2 regions of the Microbulbifer bruguierae genome follow, and region 1 is predicted to be linked to the other one. Evidence: riboswitches for the same ligand, from Rfam matches in the RefSeq annotation. Region 1 holds a riboswitch; the other holds the start of a gene.
The links. A riboswitch is a leader RNA that binds a small molecule or an ion and turns the genes downstream of it on or off. The one in region 1 is predicted to bind thiamine pyrophosphate.
Positions count from the first base shown of each region.

Region 2: linked by a shared signal. The riboswitch ahead of thiC (phosphomethylpyrimidine synthase ThiC) and the one ahead of PVT68_RS06780 (TonB-dependent receptor) in region 1 are both predicted to bind thiamine pyrophosphate.

Region 1 covers NZ_CP118605.1:1,574,803-1,582,731, reverse strand. Annotated here, with positions in the region: gene PVT68_RS06785 (YkoF family thiamine/hydroxymethylpyrimidine-binding protein) at 1-220, opposite strand, end outside; gene PVT68_RS06780 (TonB-dependent receptor) at 234-2,366, opposite strand; TPP riboswitch at 2,434-2,534, opposite strand; gene PVT68_RS06775 (LLM class flavin-dependent oxidoreductase) at 2,725-3,723, shown strand; gene PVT68_RS06770 (hypothetical protein) at 3,716-4,114, shown strand; gene PVT68_RS06765 (aldo/keto reductase) at 4,130-5,089, shown strand; gene PVT68_RS06760 (DUF6064 family protein) at 5,100-5,774, shown strand; gene PVT68_RS06755 (RpiB/LacA/LacB family sugar-phosphate isomerase) at 5,933-6,571, shown strand; gene PVT68_RS06750 (acyltransferase family protein) at 6,680-7,929, opposite strand, start outside.
Region 2 covers NZ_CP118605.1:1,239,470-1,247,398, reverse strand. Annotated here, with positions in the region: gene PVT68_RS05295 (thymidine phosphorylase family protein) at 1-932, opposite strand, end outside; gene PVT68_RS05290 (hypothetical protein) at 1,052-1,339, opposite strand; gene PVT68_RS05285 (sulfite exporter TauE/SafE family protein) at 1,487-2,260, shown strand; gene safD (sulfoacetaldehyde dehydrogenase SafD) at 2,279-3,646, shown strand; TPP riboswitch at 3,865-3,963, shown strand; gene thiC (phosphomethylpyrimidine synthase ThiC) at 4,089-5,999, shown strand; gene thiO (glycine oxidase ThiO) at 6,182-7,264, shown strand; gene thiS (sulfur carrier protein ThiS) at 7,264-7,464, shown strand; gene PVT68_RS05260 (thiazole synthase) at 7,467-7,929, shown strand, end outside.

The DNA.
Region 1 (7,929 bases):
TGCACACGAATATCGCGCGCCCAAACTGCTCGTGGCTTTTGCGCATCTCCGCTTTCAGTGTGTCCATCACCAGGTCGTAGTCACCGAAAACCTGGGTGCTCATGGTGTTGGTGATGACCTGCAGTTGCGGGTGCGTGTTCAGGCGCTGGATAAATTCCTTGATCGCCGGAATGTACTCGTCTTTTAACGGGTACATGCTGATTTCGACGGAGAGCTTCATAGGGAACTCCTGATTAAAAGGTATAGCTGGCGGAGACTCCGGCAATTCTAGGCTCGCCCAGCTGGTAGTACGCCTCCGGCGCATAGCCGTTGGCGGGATTGTTACCGAACTGGTTGCTGAAATAGAACCCGCGGGTGTAGACCACCTCGTTGGTGAGGTTTCTGCCCCACAGGGAAACATCCCAGCGGTCACCGCGGTAGGTCAGGCGCGCGTTGACCAGCTCGTAGGCGGTGGACTTTTCGTTGTGGCTGTTGGAAAAGTAGAAGTCGTCCTTGCCTTCCAGTTCCATGCGCGCCGTCAGGTTGTCCGTCAGTGCGTATTCGGCACCGGTGAAGTACTGGAAATTGGGCGCGTGGGCCAGGTCGCGGCCGCTGAGGTCAACCGGTGACGTTTCGCCGGTGTTGTCATCGCGGCCATCGACATGGGTGCTGCTGACAAAGTCTTCGAATTCGGCATTCAGCCAGCCGAAGGTGGCGAACAGTTGCAGCGCGTCGCTGGCCTGGAAGTTAATTTCCGCTTCGATACCGGTGCTGTGACCGCCGGCGGCATTCGCCAGATAATCGTCGAAGGAAAAGTCCTCCGGATCGAAAATGGACTGCTTGGCCTGCACGTCGCTGCGGTCCTGATAAAACGCGGCGACCTGAGCCTGCAGGCGGCTGTCCAGCCAGTTACCTTTTAACCCGAGTTCGTAGTTCAGCATGCTTTCGGTATTGAACAGGAAGGTGTCACTGCCAATGTCTGGGTTACTTTCCGAGGCGGAAATAATATGACCGTTAACGCCGCCCGCCTTGTAGCCGCGCGAAAGAGTGCCGTACAGCATGATGTTGTCGCTTGCGCTGAACTGCAGGGTGATGTTGCCGCCCCATAGGTCTTCGCTGGTATCGCTGGTAACGGCGAGCGAGTCGCTGTAATCCGCGTGGCGTTGCTCCAGACGCAGGCCGGTAATCAGTTCAAAACGCGTGCCAAGGGCGGTATTCAGCTGCCCATAAATGGCCGCATTGTCAGTATCGAACTGGCTGGCAAAGCTGGCATTGCGCTCCAGTGTTTCTTCCTCGGTGCGCAGATAAACCCCGGCCACCCAGCCGGTGCTGCCGCCGAACAGCCGGCTCTCTTCGGTGGAGACCAGTCGCAGGTCCACACTCAGGTTGTCACGGTCGCGCAGGTAATTATCGGTAGAGCTGTATTCCCAGGGGTGGAAGCCCACGTAGGTCCAGTCTTCGTCGTAACCGTATTCGGTGTCGGAGCTGGCGGCGCTCACTACGGATTTGAGGGTAAACAGGTTGTTGCCAGTCCAGAGTCCGCTCACCGCGCCCGCGATGGTTTCCTGGCGGTCCCAGCCCGGCTGGTCGGACAGGGTGTTGCGGGAGTTGTCCAGGGTGAAGGCGTCGTAACCGTTGTCCGCGTCCAGATAGTACAGGGTGAAGTCCAGCTGCAGGTCGTCGCTCGCCTGATAGCGGAGTTTGCCGCGGGCCACGGTCTCGTCGATATTGTTGGTGTCCTTACGGCCGAGATAGCGGTTGTGCACATAGCCGTCGGACTGCTGCTTCTGCACCGCGAAGCGGTAGCCCAGTTGCTCGGACAGCGGGCCGCTGGTAACGGCGGACAGGGTGTGGGAGCCGTACTGGGCGGCCTCCGCGGCTACTCGCGCATAGTTCTCCGTGGTGGGCGCATTACTGGTCATGCTGATCAGCCCCGCCAGCGCATTGGCGCCGTACACCGTGCCCTGGGGGCCGCGCAGGATCTCCACCTGTGCCATATCCAGGGTGCTGGCGGCAAGACCGAGGCCGGTGAAGTCGATGCCATCGACAATCAGCCCCACGGAGGGATTCACCGGGTCGATAAACTGGCTGCGCTCGCCGATACCGCGGATCTGCACAAAGCGGCCGCGGGAGGCGCCGCTGGAGAAGTTCACATTCGGCGCCAGATTCAGCAGCTGCTCGAGATTGGTCGCACCGCGGGCTTCGATGGCCACGCTGTCCAGCACGCTTACACTGGTGGGGGTGTCGAGTTGCGCTTGCTCGCGCAGCTGGCTGGTGACCACCACTTCTTCCAGTGCAGCGGGCTCCGCCATGGCGATGGACGCGCCGGCCGTGGCGATGAGGCCGATACAGCGGGCGAGGGTGTTTATTCTGGGGTGTGACTTCATGGCTCTCTCTCTTCATCCGATAGGAAAGAGACCCGGTGTGCGACGTGAAAAGGGGGGAGTGTGAGAACCCACACTGGGTACCTATTCCTACGCCGGTATTAACCGGATCAGGTTCAAGGGTTCGCTGTGCAACAGCATCTCAGGCGTACGCCACCCCTTAGGTTTGCGGGCGCGATGGTAGCAGAAGCTCACAGTGGCGAGAACCTCTGGGACCTGCGCAGTTCCCGCGAATGGGCTATCGCGCTACCTTTGTCATCGCGAGCCTGTTTTGGGCTGTTATTTTTACTTTGTTTGAGCGCCGGCCAGGAAGTTTGTGATCCGGCTTGCGAGCTCGGCAACCGTTTCCCTGAGGATGTTTATGCGAAACTTTTCCCTGCTCGACCTTTCACTGATTACGGATCGGGGCGACGCGCGCCAGGCGTTGATGGACTCCCTGGATCTGGCCCGGCATGCCGAGACCTGGGGATACCACCGTTTCTGGATGGCGGAACATCACAACATGATCGGCGTGGCCAGTGCCGCCACGTCCGTGGCACTGGGGTATATCGCCGCCGGTACGGAAAAAATCCGGGTTGCGGCCGGTGGGGTGATGCTTCCGAACCACGCGCCGCTGGTGATTGCCGAGCAGTTCGGCACACTGGCGGCGCTATATCCGGACCGGGTCGACCTCGGGCTGGGACGCGCTCCGGGTACCGACGGCGCCACCATGACCGCCCTGCGGCGGGATCCGCTGCACGCGGCGGACCATTTTGCGGATGATGTGCAGGAGCTACTGCATTACTTCGCCCCGGAAAAACCCGGGCAGCGGGTGCGCGCGGTGCCGGGGGTGGGTTCAAAGGTGCCGGTGTGGCTGCTCGGTTCCAGTCTCTACAGTGCCCAGCTGGCGGCGGCGCTGGGGTTGCCGTTTGCCTTCGCTTCCCATTTTGCACCGGCGATGTTGGATCAGGCCCTGTATCTTTATCGTCAGAAATTCCAGCCCTCGGCATTTCTCGAGGCACCCTATGCGGCGGCAGCCATCAACGTATTCGCGGCGGATTCAGACGAACAAGCGCGGCGATTGATGACTTCCATTGAACAGCAGTTTGTGGCGCTGCGTCGCGGTACGCCGGGAAAGCTGCAACCGCCGCTGGATGATCCGGAGTCTGTGGCATCGCCATCGGAGCGTTTGCAAGTGGCGCAGGCACTGGCGGAAACCGCCGTGGGCACGCCGGCATCGGTGGCGGCGTGGATCGACCGCTTTCTGGCTCGTACCAGAGTGGAGGAATTGATCGTGACCGGGCCAATCTACGATCACGCCGCGCGACTGCACTCCTTCGAGCTGGCGGCAGCGGTGCTGCGGGAGCGTTTGGGTGGTTGAGCGCAGTCACTGGCTGCAGTTTCTCGCTCACTGCCTGTTCTTCCTGGCGGCCTGGACGCTGTTTATCAAGTACCTGTTTCCGATCGGCTTCGCCCTGGCTACCGGCGAACCGTGGAACAGCCATGTTTACTGGGATCTGTGGCCGCTGGCCCATGTGTGGTTGGGCTGGGCACTGCTGGCGCAGCCGGGGTATACCCGCAGGCTGGCGATTGTCATGTCGGTGATCGAGATCGCCATTATCGTCAGTAAATTTGTCGTGTTCCTCGGGGACCCGGAATGGACCCTGTGGCGGGGCAACTGGTTCGTCAACAAGGTGTTCGTGCTGGTGTGTTTTATCTTGATACTGGTGACCGCGCTGGTGAAACCGGGCCTGTTCAGGTCCACGGACTGAAACAGGGATTCACTCATGCAAGATCAACCTACCCGCAGGAAGTTTCTCAAACTGCTTAAGGCCGGAGTCATCACCGCCTGGGGGTTACCGTTGCTTTCGGCCCTGCCGGTGTCGGCGCAACAGGGGAGCTTGCAAAAGGGCGACTTGCTCACCAAGCCGATTCCCGCCAGCGACGAGCCGCTGCCGGTGATCGGCATGGGCACCTGGCGCACCTTCAATGTGGGGAATGACCCGCAGCTGCTGGAGGCGCGCACCCAGGTGGTGAGAGCATTTTTTGCCCACGGTGGAGGCCTGATCGATTCATCGCCCATGTACGGATCGGCGCCGGATACGCTCGGCTATGCGCTGAAGCAGCTGGGCACACCGAAATCCCTGTTTTCCGCGGAAAAAGTCTGGAGTCCTGCCGGTGGCACGGCCCGCGAGCAGATCGCCGGTCTCGCGGAGCGCTGGGGACTGTCGAAGTTTGACCTGGTGCAGGTACACAACCTGGAGGACTGGCGCGAACATCTGCCGGTACTGCGGGAGTTGAAGGCCGCCGGTAGCATTCGCTATCTGGGAATTACCACCTCCCACGGCCGGCGCCATGACGCGTTCGAGCAAATCCTGGCCAGCGAGACGCTGGATTTTGCCCAGCTCACCTACAACATCACCCACCGGGAGGTGGAGGCGCGACTGTTGCCACTGGCGCGGGAAAAAGGCGTTGCGGTGATCGCCAACCGCCCCTACGACGGCGGCAACCTGATCAAAGGGCTCAAGCGCAGAGAGGCGGTGCCGGAGTGGGCGCAAAAGGAACTCGCCTGCCGGACCTGGGCAGACTATCTGCTGAAATTTATCGTCAGCCATCCGGCGCTGAACTGTGCCATCCCGGCCACTTCGCAAGTGGCGCATATGAACGAAAATATGCAGGCCGGCACCGGTCCGCTACCGGACGCTGCGGGGCGACAGCGCATGGCTGCGTATATCCAGTCTTTGTGAGGGACGTACTGTGAGCGATTGGGCCAGCTACCAGATTCAGGACTTCATTCCTTTTACCGCCGATGTGTATTTTCGACTGCTCGCGCAGCTGGGGGAAAGTTTCTGGCCGCTGCAACTGTTGACCCTCAGTACCGGCGTTACTGCACTGGTGATGGCACTGACGGGCCACTACCGGGTTGCCCTGGCTCTGCTTGCACCGCTCTGGGTACTGGTGGGTTTGGCTTTTTTCGGTGAACGCTACACCAGGCTCAACTGGGCGGGGGGGTATTTCTGTTGGGCCTGGCTGCTACAGGGCGCGCTGTTGGCGTTGCTGGCGGCCAGCGGCCGTGGGCTGGCGCGGCCCCGCTCCCTGCTGGACCCCGCTACCCAGTCCGGGCTGCTGATTAGCTTGTGCGGATTGGTCGGTTTTCCCCTGTTGGCACCAGTGATTGGTCACAGCTGGCGTCAGGCGGAGGTCTTCGGTCTGCATCCTGATCCCACTGCGGCGGTTACTGTCGGTGTTCTGCTGCTGGCGGTGCGGGGCCCTTTGCTCTGGGTAGTGGCCGTGATACCGGTGCTGTGGCTGGTGGTTTCCGGTGTTACGCTCAAGGTGCTTGATTCCCCCTGGTTCCCGCTGTTATTTGTACTGGCGGTGGCCGCATTTGCGGGCCTGATCTCAGGCTTTCGCGCTTCTTCCAGCCGCTGACCCATCAAACCTGCCTGACCGGTTTTTATTAATCGGCCAAACACATATAATCCGCGGACTGAAAATCCACCGCATCGGTCGTGATTTGTTCGGATAGTGAACGGGCCGGTGCCGACACATATTCCAGCGCTGCCCGCGAGGGCCAAGGGGAGAGAGCCATGAAAATTGCATTGATGAATGAATTCAGCCAGGCGTCCAAAAATGCCGTCGTGCTGAAGGAGCTGCAGGACGTTGCCGGCGAACTCGGGCATACCGTTTACAACACCGGTATGAGCGATGACAACGATCACCGCCTCACCTATATCCACCTGGGTATCATGGGCAGCCTGCTGCTGAACGCCAAGGCCGTAGACTTCGTGGTTAGTGGCTGTGGCACCGGTCAGGGCGCATTGATGTCCCTGAATGCCTACCCGGGCGTCGCCTGTGGTTACTGCATTGATCCGGCAGACGCCTATCTGTTTGCCCAGATCAACAACGGCAACGCACTGTCCATTCCTTTCGCCAAGGGCTTCGGCTGGGGCGCGGAGCTGAACATCCGTTATATGTTCGAGAAAGCGTTCACTGGTGTGAAAGGTCAGGGTTATCCGCCAGAGCGCAAGGAGTCCCAGGTGGCCAACGCCGGCATCCTGAACCACATCAAGGAAGCCACTGCGAAGAATTATCTGGACGGCCTCAAGGCGATCGATCCGGAACTGGTGAAAACCGCTGTGGGTGGTGAGCGCTTCCAGGCCTGTTTCTTTGAAAACAGCCAGGATCAGGCTCTGACCGACTTCGTGCGCGCCGCACTGGATTCCTGAGCTGCTATTTACGCCGCCTGGCAGGAATGAAAGCCACTTCGGACCCAGGTCCTGAGTGGCTTTTTTTTGTCCAGGGTTTGCCCCGGGATTGAGGCTGAGCGTTACCGATCAGCCCCGGGGTGGTGGGCCGGTGGGTTTGTCAGTCTCAGACAGGATAAGGCGATTGTTCAGCTGTTTTATGGGGGGAGCCTGGTCCGCCAGAACGGGCAGCAACTGGCGTGCGGCGAACGCCGTCAGGTGGTCGTCGTCGCGGTACAGCAGCTGGCTGTTGATGGCGATGCGGCAGTTATCGTCGCACATCAGCCGCCGCGGATTGACGGTGTGGGCGCCGTGGCGCTCGGCGATCAACTCGATGATTTCATCCGCCTGTCGTTGTCGGGCCTCGACCCGGCTTGCCGCCGGTCCCTCGCTGACGGCAGTTTCGGTAAACGCTGCTTTGGCAAGGTCCGCGGGGACCGAGTGGCCGATTTCTGGCACCCCTTTTATCAATACAACCTCTCGCCCGGTTGCGCGGATGGCGGCAACGGTCTGGTCCAGTCGGTGCGCCACAAGTGCGGCCCGGTGAGTGTCCGTCGCCTGGGCGGCCCATGCCGGTATCGGAGCGGTAAAGCTTTTTACCGATGCCAGCTGCATACCCTCGCCACCTTCCGGGCGGGTTTTCTCGACCGCCAGGGCCCAGCGTGCAGCCAGTACCACAACCGGCAAATCTTCCCGCGACTGCAGTAATGCCAGCACCTGATCGTTGAACTGGTCACAGCGGTGGGACGCGGACTTGTCCTGCCGGCGCAGGCCCAACAGTGGGGGGCAGCCAGACTTGAGTGCCGCCATTCCGGTGTACTTATGGGTTTCCAGCAGGTGATCAAATCCAGGTAGCCAGGCTGCGGCATGGGAATCGCCCCACAGGAACAGGCTGCTGGACTGTTGGCTTCCGTCCGGAAAACTACCGATGCTGCACAGCTCTGTCGCCGGTGTTCTCTTCATGCAGCGTTCCTGACGGTCGATACCGGTAAAGGCCTGCTGGTAGACCGCAAGATGGGCCTCGGGCAGGCGGCCAGGAAAGCCGTCGAAGGCCTTGATCGCACTACCGGTGGCAAGAAATAGTATCGCGCCAAATGCCGAAAGTCGTACCAGTACCAGCTTCGATACCCGGGCATTGCTCCCACCGCGAAACGGCTGTTCGATAAATTTCCAGCTGATCCAGGCGAGCACCAGGGAAATGGCTACGGCAATCAGCGCACCGGCAGTCGCAAGGTGGCTGCTGCCCTGCAGCAGGCGCGCGCCAACCAGCACCGGCCAGTGCCATAGATAAAGAGAGTAGGAAATCAGCCCGATACCCACGGGTATCCGGCTGCCGAGTA
Region 2 (7,929 bases), 340 kb from region 1:
ACCGGCATGTCAATCAGGATATGTGTGGAGCCGGCAGCCATCTTTTTAGACAGTACCGAGGCAACAAGTTGGCCTTCACTGTCGAGATCCAGCGCGCGCTCAATACGTATCAGCAGATCGTCTGTGGGACTGAGTCCCACCTTGCCACCGGCCGCAAGACAGGCGCCGGTGCGGGTGATGACTTTGCGCAAGCGATCGAGTGTCAGATCAACGTTGGTCAGTACTTCCATGGTATCGGCGGTACCCGCCGGTGAGGTAATGGCGCGGGAAGAGGTTTTCGGGATGATCAGCCCTGCGGCACTGACTATGGATACGACGATGGGCGTGGTACGGTTTCCCGGCAGGCCGCCAATACAATGCTTGTCGAAGACCTTTTCGTGCTCTGGCCAGTGCAGCTGGTTGCCGATTTTTGCCATCGCGCTGGTCAGTGCTGTGGTCTCTTCCGAAGACAGGCGGCCGCCGGCACAGGCGGAAATAAATCCCGCAATTTCGATATCGGAATAGAGGCGCCGGCTGATATCGCGAATAATGCTGCCAATCTCATCGGCACTGAGTGCGTGGCCGTAAATCTTTTTGCGCAGTGCGCTGAGTGATCCAACCTGGGGGACATGGTGTACTGTTACCGGCTGTCCGTGGTGTAGCGCGAGAAATTCCCAGGCGCTATCGGAAAAGCCGATGCTGCCGGGAGGCAGGATTTCTTCCGAGACGGTATTGAGGGTTGCGATCAGGGTCCCGGATTCTGCTTTGATCTGTAGCCTAGTATTGGCGGTATATCCTTCGGCGCGACAGATCGAGCAGTCGGTGCGCATGTAAACCAGCGGCTCCTGATGGGTATCAATTCCCAATTTGTAAGCGTAAAGCGTCGTTGCCCGGGACATGCCGTCTCCCTGGAAATTCATGTCGGGGTCGTTGATACGGGAAGGCGGACACATCCATTTATTCTGGCGCTATCCATCCCGTTGGAACATTTTGCCCGCTCTTTAATTCAAGTCCGATTATGCGACACCGGCAAGTTGATGTCTCGTTTGCCGCCCATAGTGGCTTTCTTACATCACTTCGCAGCCGTTCGCTCAGGCGCAATCAACCCATTTGCTGTGATCGCCTTGTGAATCCTGGTGCAGGTCCTGGCGAAATTGTTCACATCCCCTAGCGTGGGCTTCTCGTTGGCATCCAGCCGTTTTTCCCAGTCTTCTATTTCCATATCCAGATACTCCAGTAACTTCTTCGCGCACCCCTGACAGGGGCCTGCGCAAAGTTCCGCTGCCGGCATGGAAAAGGGCAGGGTAGCGCGGACTTCCGCGATAATGTTGCGCATGGCGGTGGTGGTGTCGGGTTTCACGATCTCAGTTTAGGGTCGTCAGAACCCCTGTTGTGTCCTCAAATGACCAGCTTCGGGCCCGTGACTACTGGGTTTGGTTGAGGCTTGTGGGTAGACTGGCGATCGCTCAAAAACCGTTCGATGGAACGCAAAGATTAGGGGAATCTCTTGGCCGAGTTGGAGGCGCTTTTTAGTCTGATTCCGAGCCAGACACCCGGTCTTACGCTCGGACTGCTGTTGCTGGTCTGCGTGGTCAGCGCGTTTATCTCTGCCGTCACCGGTGGCGCGGGGGGCATTCTGATGTTTGCCGCGCTCAATGTCGTCATTCCCCTGCGCGCCCTGGTACCCATTCACGGCGCAGTTCAGCTGCTCAACAATCTCGCCCGTGTCGTCTACGTGCGCGAACATATCCGCTGGGACCAGTGCATCCCGTTTTTTGTCGGTTGCACCCTCGGCTCCGCTGTCATGACCCTGGGGCTCGCCAACCTCGACTGGCAACAGCTGCCGCTGGTGCTGCTGGCGGTATTGATTTTTTACACGGTGTTCAAACCGAAAAAACTCCCGGAAATCCGCCTCCAGCCGCGGAATTTTTTCTGGGTGGGTATCGCCACCGGTACTCTCGGTATCGTCGCCGGCGCCGTGGATCCGTTGCTGGCCGCGTTTTTTGTGCGCAAGGACATGACGCCGAAAGAGATCGTGGCGAATAAATCCGTAATGCAGGCCTGGTGTCACGCGCTCAAGGTACCCGCATTCATCTACCTTGGCTTTGCCTTCTCCGAACACCTCGGATTGATCCTGCTGCTGACCGTGGCAGCAGTAATCGGCACGCGCATCGGTATTGCGCTGTTGAACCGGATCGACAGCGAGCTGTTTTTTAATCTTATGCGCGCCGCACTACTGATTGCCGGTGCCCGCATTGTTTACCAGTTATTTGCAATATAAAAACCTACAGGTATTTCCATGGCTGATTACCAGATTATCAATCCCTACAGTGGCGAATTGATCGAAGCCTACGACTTTCACACCAAAGAACAGGTGGCAGAAGCCATTCAAATACTGGTGGAAGGGCGCAGCAAGCAGCTGGCAACCCCAGCCTTCGAACGCTCGAATATCCTGCTGAAGCTCGCGCAGCTGCTGCTGGAGCGAAAAGAAGATCTGGCCCGTGCCATCACCGAAGAGACCGGCAAAACCATCAGCGACAGTCGTGTAGAAATCGACCGCGCGTATAACACCGCTCTTTCCAGTGCCATGGAAGCGCGCAATATCAACGGCGAAGCCCTGGACTCTGATGCCTTCCCGCCCATGCGCGAGAAAATCGGCGTGGTCCTGTGGAAACCGCTGGGTACCGTGCTCTGTATTACACCGTTCAACTTTCCCATTAACATTGCCGTACACAAAATCGGCCCTGCATTTGCCGCTGGAAACACCATCCTGTTCAAACCTGGCCCGCAGAACAAACGCTCCGCCGAACTGCTGGTAGAACTGTGCTACGCCGCAGGTATGGACAAATCCGTGCTGCAAATGCTGATCCCGGACATTGAAGCCACCAGCTTTGCTGTATCGCATCGCGAAATTCACGCGGTCAATTTCACCGGTGGCACCGCCACTGCTAATGCCATCGCCGCCAATGCCGGCTACAAGAAAATGCTGTTCGAACTGGGTGGCAATGATCCACTGATCGTCATGCCGGATGCCGACCTGGATGCCGCTGTTGCCGCCACCATCAACCAGCGCTTCGCCACCGCGGGCCAACGCTGTACTGCCGCCAAGCGCCTGTTCGTGCACAGCCAAGTGTTTGATGCCTTCGCCGAAAAGCTGGTGAGCGCCACCGCGAAACTCAAGGTTGGCGACCCCGCTGAGGACGACACTTTTGTCGGCCCGCTGATTCACGCGGCTGCTGCCAACGAAGTAGAAGGGCGCATTGCGTCTGCAGTAGATGCCGGTGCCAAGGTGCTGTTTGGACACAGGCGCGAAGGCAATATCCTCTGGCCTACGATTCTCGAAAACGTTGCCGATGAAGCGGAGCTGGTGGCAGAGGAAACCTTTGGTCCCGTCGTACCACTGCGAAAATTTGATGATGAATCGGAGCTGGTTTCACTGATCAACAACTCGCCGTTTGGTCTGCAGGCAGGTGTATTTACCCAGAACCTGGCGCTGGCCAAACGCCTCTACAACCAGCTGGATGTAGGTCTGTTGGCGGTCAACGACGGTCCCGGCTTCCGTGCTGAGCACTTCCCATTTGGCGGCGTAAAAGAAAGCGGTGTGGGCCGGGAAGGCGTGCGCTATGCGATTCGTGAAATGAGTTACCAGAAAACACTGGTGATTTAACCATCCCAATTCGAAGCTCGAACTGAAAGGCGAAGGGCGGGGACTGGGTGGAAGGTTTCAGGAGCGTCGGCGACATGGACGTCGCCGCCGCAGCGCCCAAGGATGGGTCTACAGCGGCCCTGAAACCTTCCACCCAGTGCCCGACCGCCACGGCCCAAGTTAAGAACCATGAAAAAACATGGTCTTGGCCATCCACTCAAATTTCCCCTATACTCCGCCCCAACTTGTCGGAGTGCCTTTGGGCTGAGATCGCTGTCGCGAGATCCGTTGAACCTGATCGGGGTAACCCCCGCGTAGGGAACAAGATCTGAATTCGCTATTGTTCGTGTGCATGTGAAATCATCGCGCCCGAAATCCGCTCTCTCCCCCGCCAGTACCCCGGCAATCCATTCACGGAATCATTAATGGAAGCAAGCGTCAGGAAATGACGTAAGGGGTAAGCATGTCTCAAGTCGCCGAAGCACAGAATAAAACCAGCAAAAACACTCGCGCCGCCCAACAGGAACGCGCCAAAAATTTCCTCGATAACCTCACCGCCCAGCAATTCCCCAATTCCCGCAAAGTCTATCTGGAAGGGGAGACAGAAGGTGTCAAAGTCGGCGTGCGCGAAATCTGCCTCGGCCAAAGCCTCGTCGGCGGTGACGAACAAAACCCCGTATTTGAACCCAACGAACCCCTACAGGTGTACGACACCGCCGGGCTATACTCCGACCCGGACTACAAACCCAACGTCCGCGAAGGCCTGCCCAAACTGCGCCAGCATTGGATTGAAAGCCGCGGCGACACCGAAATTCTCGACACCCGCCAAGCTGCCTATAGTCAGAAGCGCATGGCGGACCAGGGTCTCGATCATATCCGTTTCGACAATCTGCCCGCGCCGCGTAAAGCCAAAGCGGGTAAAAATGTTACCCAGATGCACTACGCCCGCCAGGGCATCATCACCCCGGAAATGGAATTTATCGCCATCCGCGAAAATATGGGGCGCGCCGCGCTCGCCGAACAGCTGAGCGAAGCCGATTATCAGAAAGCCCGCGAAGGTATTTATATTCCGCCGCAGGTCACCCCGGAATTCGTCCGCCGTGAAGTCGCCGAAGGTCGCGCGATTATTCCTGCGAACATCAATCACACTGAACTCGAGCCGATGATTATCGGCCGCAATTTCCTGTGTAAAGTAAATTCCAATATCGGTAATTCCGCGATTACTTCCTCCATCGAGGAAGAGGTGGAAAAACTCGTCTGGTCCATCAAATGGGGCGGTGACACCGTCATGGATCTTTCCACCGGCCAGAATATTCACGAAACCCGTGAATGGATCCTGCGCAACAGCCCTGTCCCCATCGGCACCGTGCCGATTTATCAGGCGCTGGAAAAAGTAAACGGCATCGCCGAAGACCTCAATTGGGAAGTATTCCGCGATACCCTGATTGAACAGGCTGAACAGGGCGTTGACTACTTCACCATCCACGCCGGCGTGCTGCTGCGCTACGTGCCGCTCACTGCCAAACGCGTCACCGGCATCGTTTCCCGCGGTGGCTCGATTATGGCCAAGTGGTGCCTCGCTCACCACAAGGAAAATTTCCTCTACACCCATTTCGAGGATATCTGCGAAATTCTCAAAGCCTACGACGTCAGCTTCTCCCTCGGCGACGGCCTGCGCCCCGGCTGTATTGCCGACGCCAACGACGAAGCCCAGTTCGGTGAACTGCGCACCCTCGGTGAACTCACCGAAATTGCCTGGAAACACGATGTCCAGACCATGATCGAAGGCCCCGGCCATGTACCCATGCACAAGATCAAGGAAAACATGGACGAACAGCTGGAACACTGTCACGGCGCGCCTTTCTATACCCTCGGCCCATTGACCACCGATATTGCACCAGGCTATGACCACATCACCTCCGGCATCGGCGCCGCCATGATTGGCAGTATGGGCTGTGCCATGTTGTGCTATGTAACGCCCAAAGAGCATCTGGGATTGCCGAACAAAGAGGACGTAAAAGAGGGCCTGATGGCCTACAAGATTGCCGCTCACGCCGCCGACCTCGCCAAAGGTCATCCCCGCGCCTACAAACGTGACAATGCTCTGTCCAAAGCCCGTTTCGAATTCCGCTGGGAAGACCAGTTCAATCTCGGTCTCGACCCCGAACGCGCGCGCATGTACCACGACGAAACCTTGCCGAAGGAATCCGGCAAGGTCGCCCACTTCTGTTCCATGTGCGGTCCGAAGTTCTGTTCCATGAAAATTACGCAGGATGTCAGGGAATACGCAAAGCAGCAGGAGGCGGAAAGAGGCATGGAAGAAATGTCGATCAAGTTCAAAGATCTCGGCGCCGAGATTTATCATAAAGGCTGAAGAAATCATCAAGTAATTGATTGGTCGACGTGAAGGTGACGATGCCGGTACACGTTTGCGAGACCTTCTAAAACAGGGATGTTTTAGAAGAGCCCCCAGGGATGGGTTCACGGCGTGTCTCGAAAACGTGTACCGGCAGCGGCACCGCCCGGATCTTTCCAAGTACGTAGCAGGACTGGGTCGTGAACACTGAATCCCAACAAAATATCGCGATTGCAGGGGCTGGCCTGATGGGGCGGCTTCTTGCATGGCGCTTGTCAGAAAAAGGCCACCAGATCACCCTGTTCGAGTCGGACAGTCTGGATAAACCTGTGGGTGCCTGCCACACCGCCGCCGGCATGATCTCGCCACTCTCCGAATTATTTCACTGCCCACTCCCTATCTACCAGCTGGGCATGCAAAGCTTGCAATACTGGCCCCAATGGGCAAAACAGCTGGAGTTACAAACCGGAATGCCGGTTGGCTACCGCCGCTCCGGCAGTATTCTCATTGCCCATCCTCAAGACCGCAATGAACTGCTGCAATTCCAGCAGGAACTCAATGCAAAGCTCGGTATCGAAAACAGCCATCAACTCCAATGGCTCGATAACAACGCACTGCGCGAACTGGAGCCGGAACTCGACCGCTTCGACCAGGGCCTGTTCCTGGCCACCGAAGCAGACATCGACAACCGAAAGCTATTGCCGGCACTGCTGAAGGCACTGGAGTTAAACAAGGTACAACTGAGGGAGCACTCCCCGGCAGAGTGTTTTCCGGGGAAAGTGCACACTGAAAACAGCACACAAGACTTTGATCTGGTTATCGACACCCGCGGCCTCGGTGCAAAAAAGGAAGTCGACGGCTTGCGCGGCGTACGCGGCGAAGTCATGGTGGTAGAAACACCCGAGGTGCAACTCAACCGGCCCGTGCGATTATTGCACCCGCGCTACCAGCTCTACGCGGTACCCCGAGCCAACAACCAGATCGTGATCGGCGCCACCGAAATCGAGAGCGAAGATATGAGCCCCATATCCCTGCGCTCCACCATGGAACTTTCCAGTGCGCTCTACTCAATCCACCCTGCGTTCGCCGAAGCTCGGGTAATCGAAACCCGCGTTAACTGCCGTCCAGCCACCATGGACAATTTACCGGTTGTAGATGGCGAACCAGGATTATTACGTATCAACGGGCTCTTTCGTCACGGCTATCTGCTGGCTCCGGCACTCGCGCTGCAAGCCGAGTCCGAAATTTCCAGAGTAAACCAACCCACAGAACAGGTGACCTGATGCAACTACTGGTCAACGGTGAACACGTCCATTTTGAAGAGGGCAAAACACTCGCCGGTCTATTGCGACAACTGGGCTACAGCGGTGAAACCTTCGCCGTGGCACTGAACGGCGACTTCGTCCCCCGCACCACTTACGAGAAAACTTCACTGACCGCTGGCGACAATCTGGATATTGTTGCTCCGGTAGTGGGAGGCTAAGGATGCACGACAAACTGAAACTCTACGGCAAGGCATTCGACAGCCGTTTGCTGGTAGGCACCGCACTCTATCCGTCACCAGCGATCATGCGCGAATCCATCGCCGCGTCCGGCTCGGAAATCATAACTCTGTCTCTGCGTCGCCAGAGCCCTGGGCAGCAACAGGGAAAAATGATCTGGGACTATATCCGTAAGTCCGGCTGTCAGCTGTTGCCCAATACCGCTGGCTGCAAAACCCCCAAAGAAGTCATCGCCCTGGCAGAAATGAGCCGGGAAATTTTCGGCACAGACTGGCTCAAGCTGGAAGTGATCGGCGATGACTACAACCTGCAACCGGACCCTTTCGGACTGATCGAAGCGGCGCGAGAGCTGGTGAAACGTGGATTCAAGGTGTTGCCGTATTGCACCGATGATCTCGTGGTGTGCCGCAAGTTACTTGATGTCGGCTGCGAAGTCCTGATGCCCT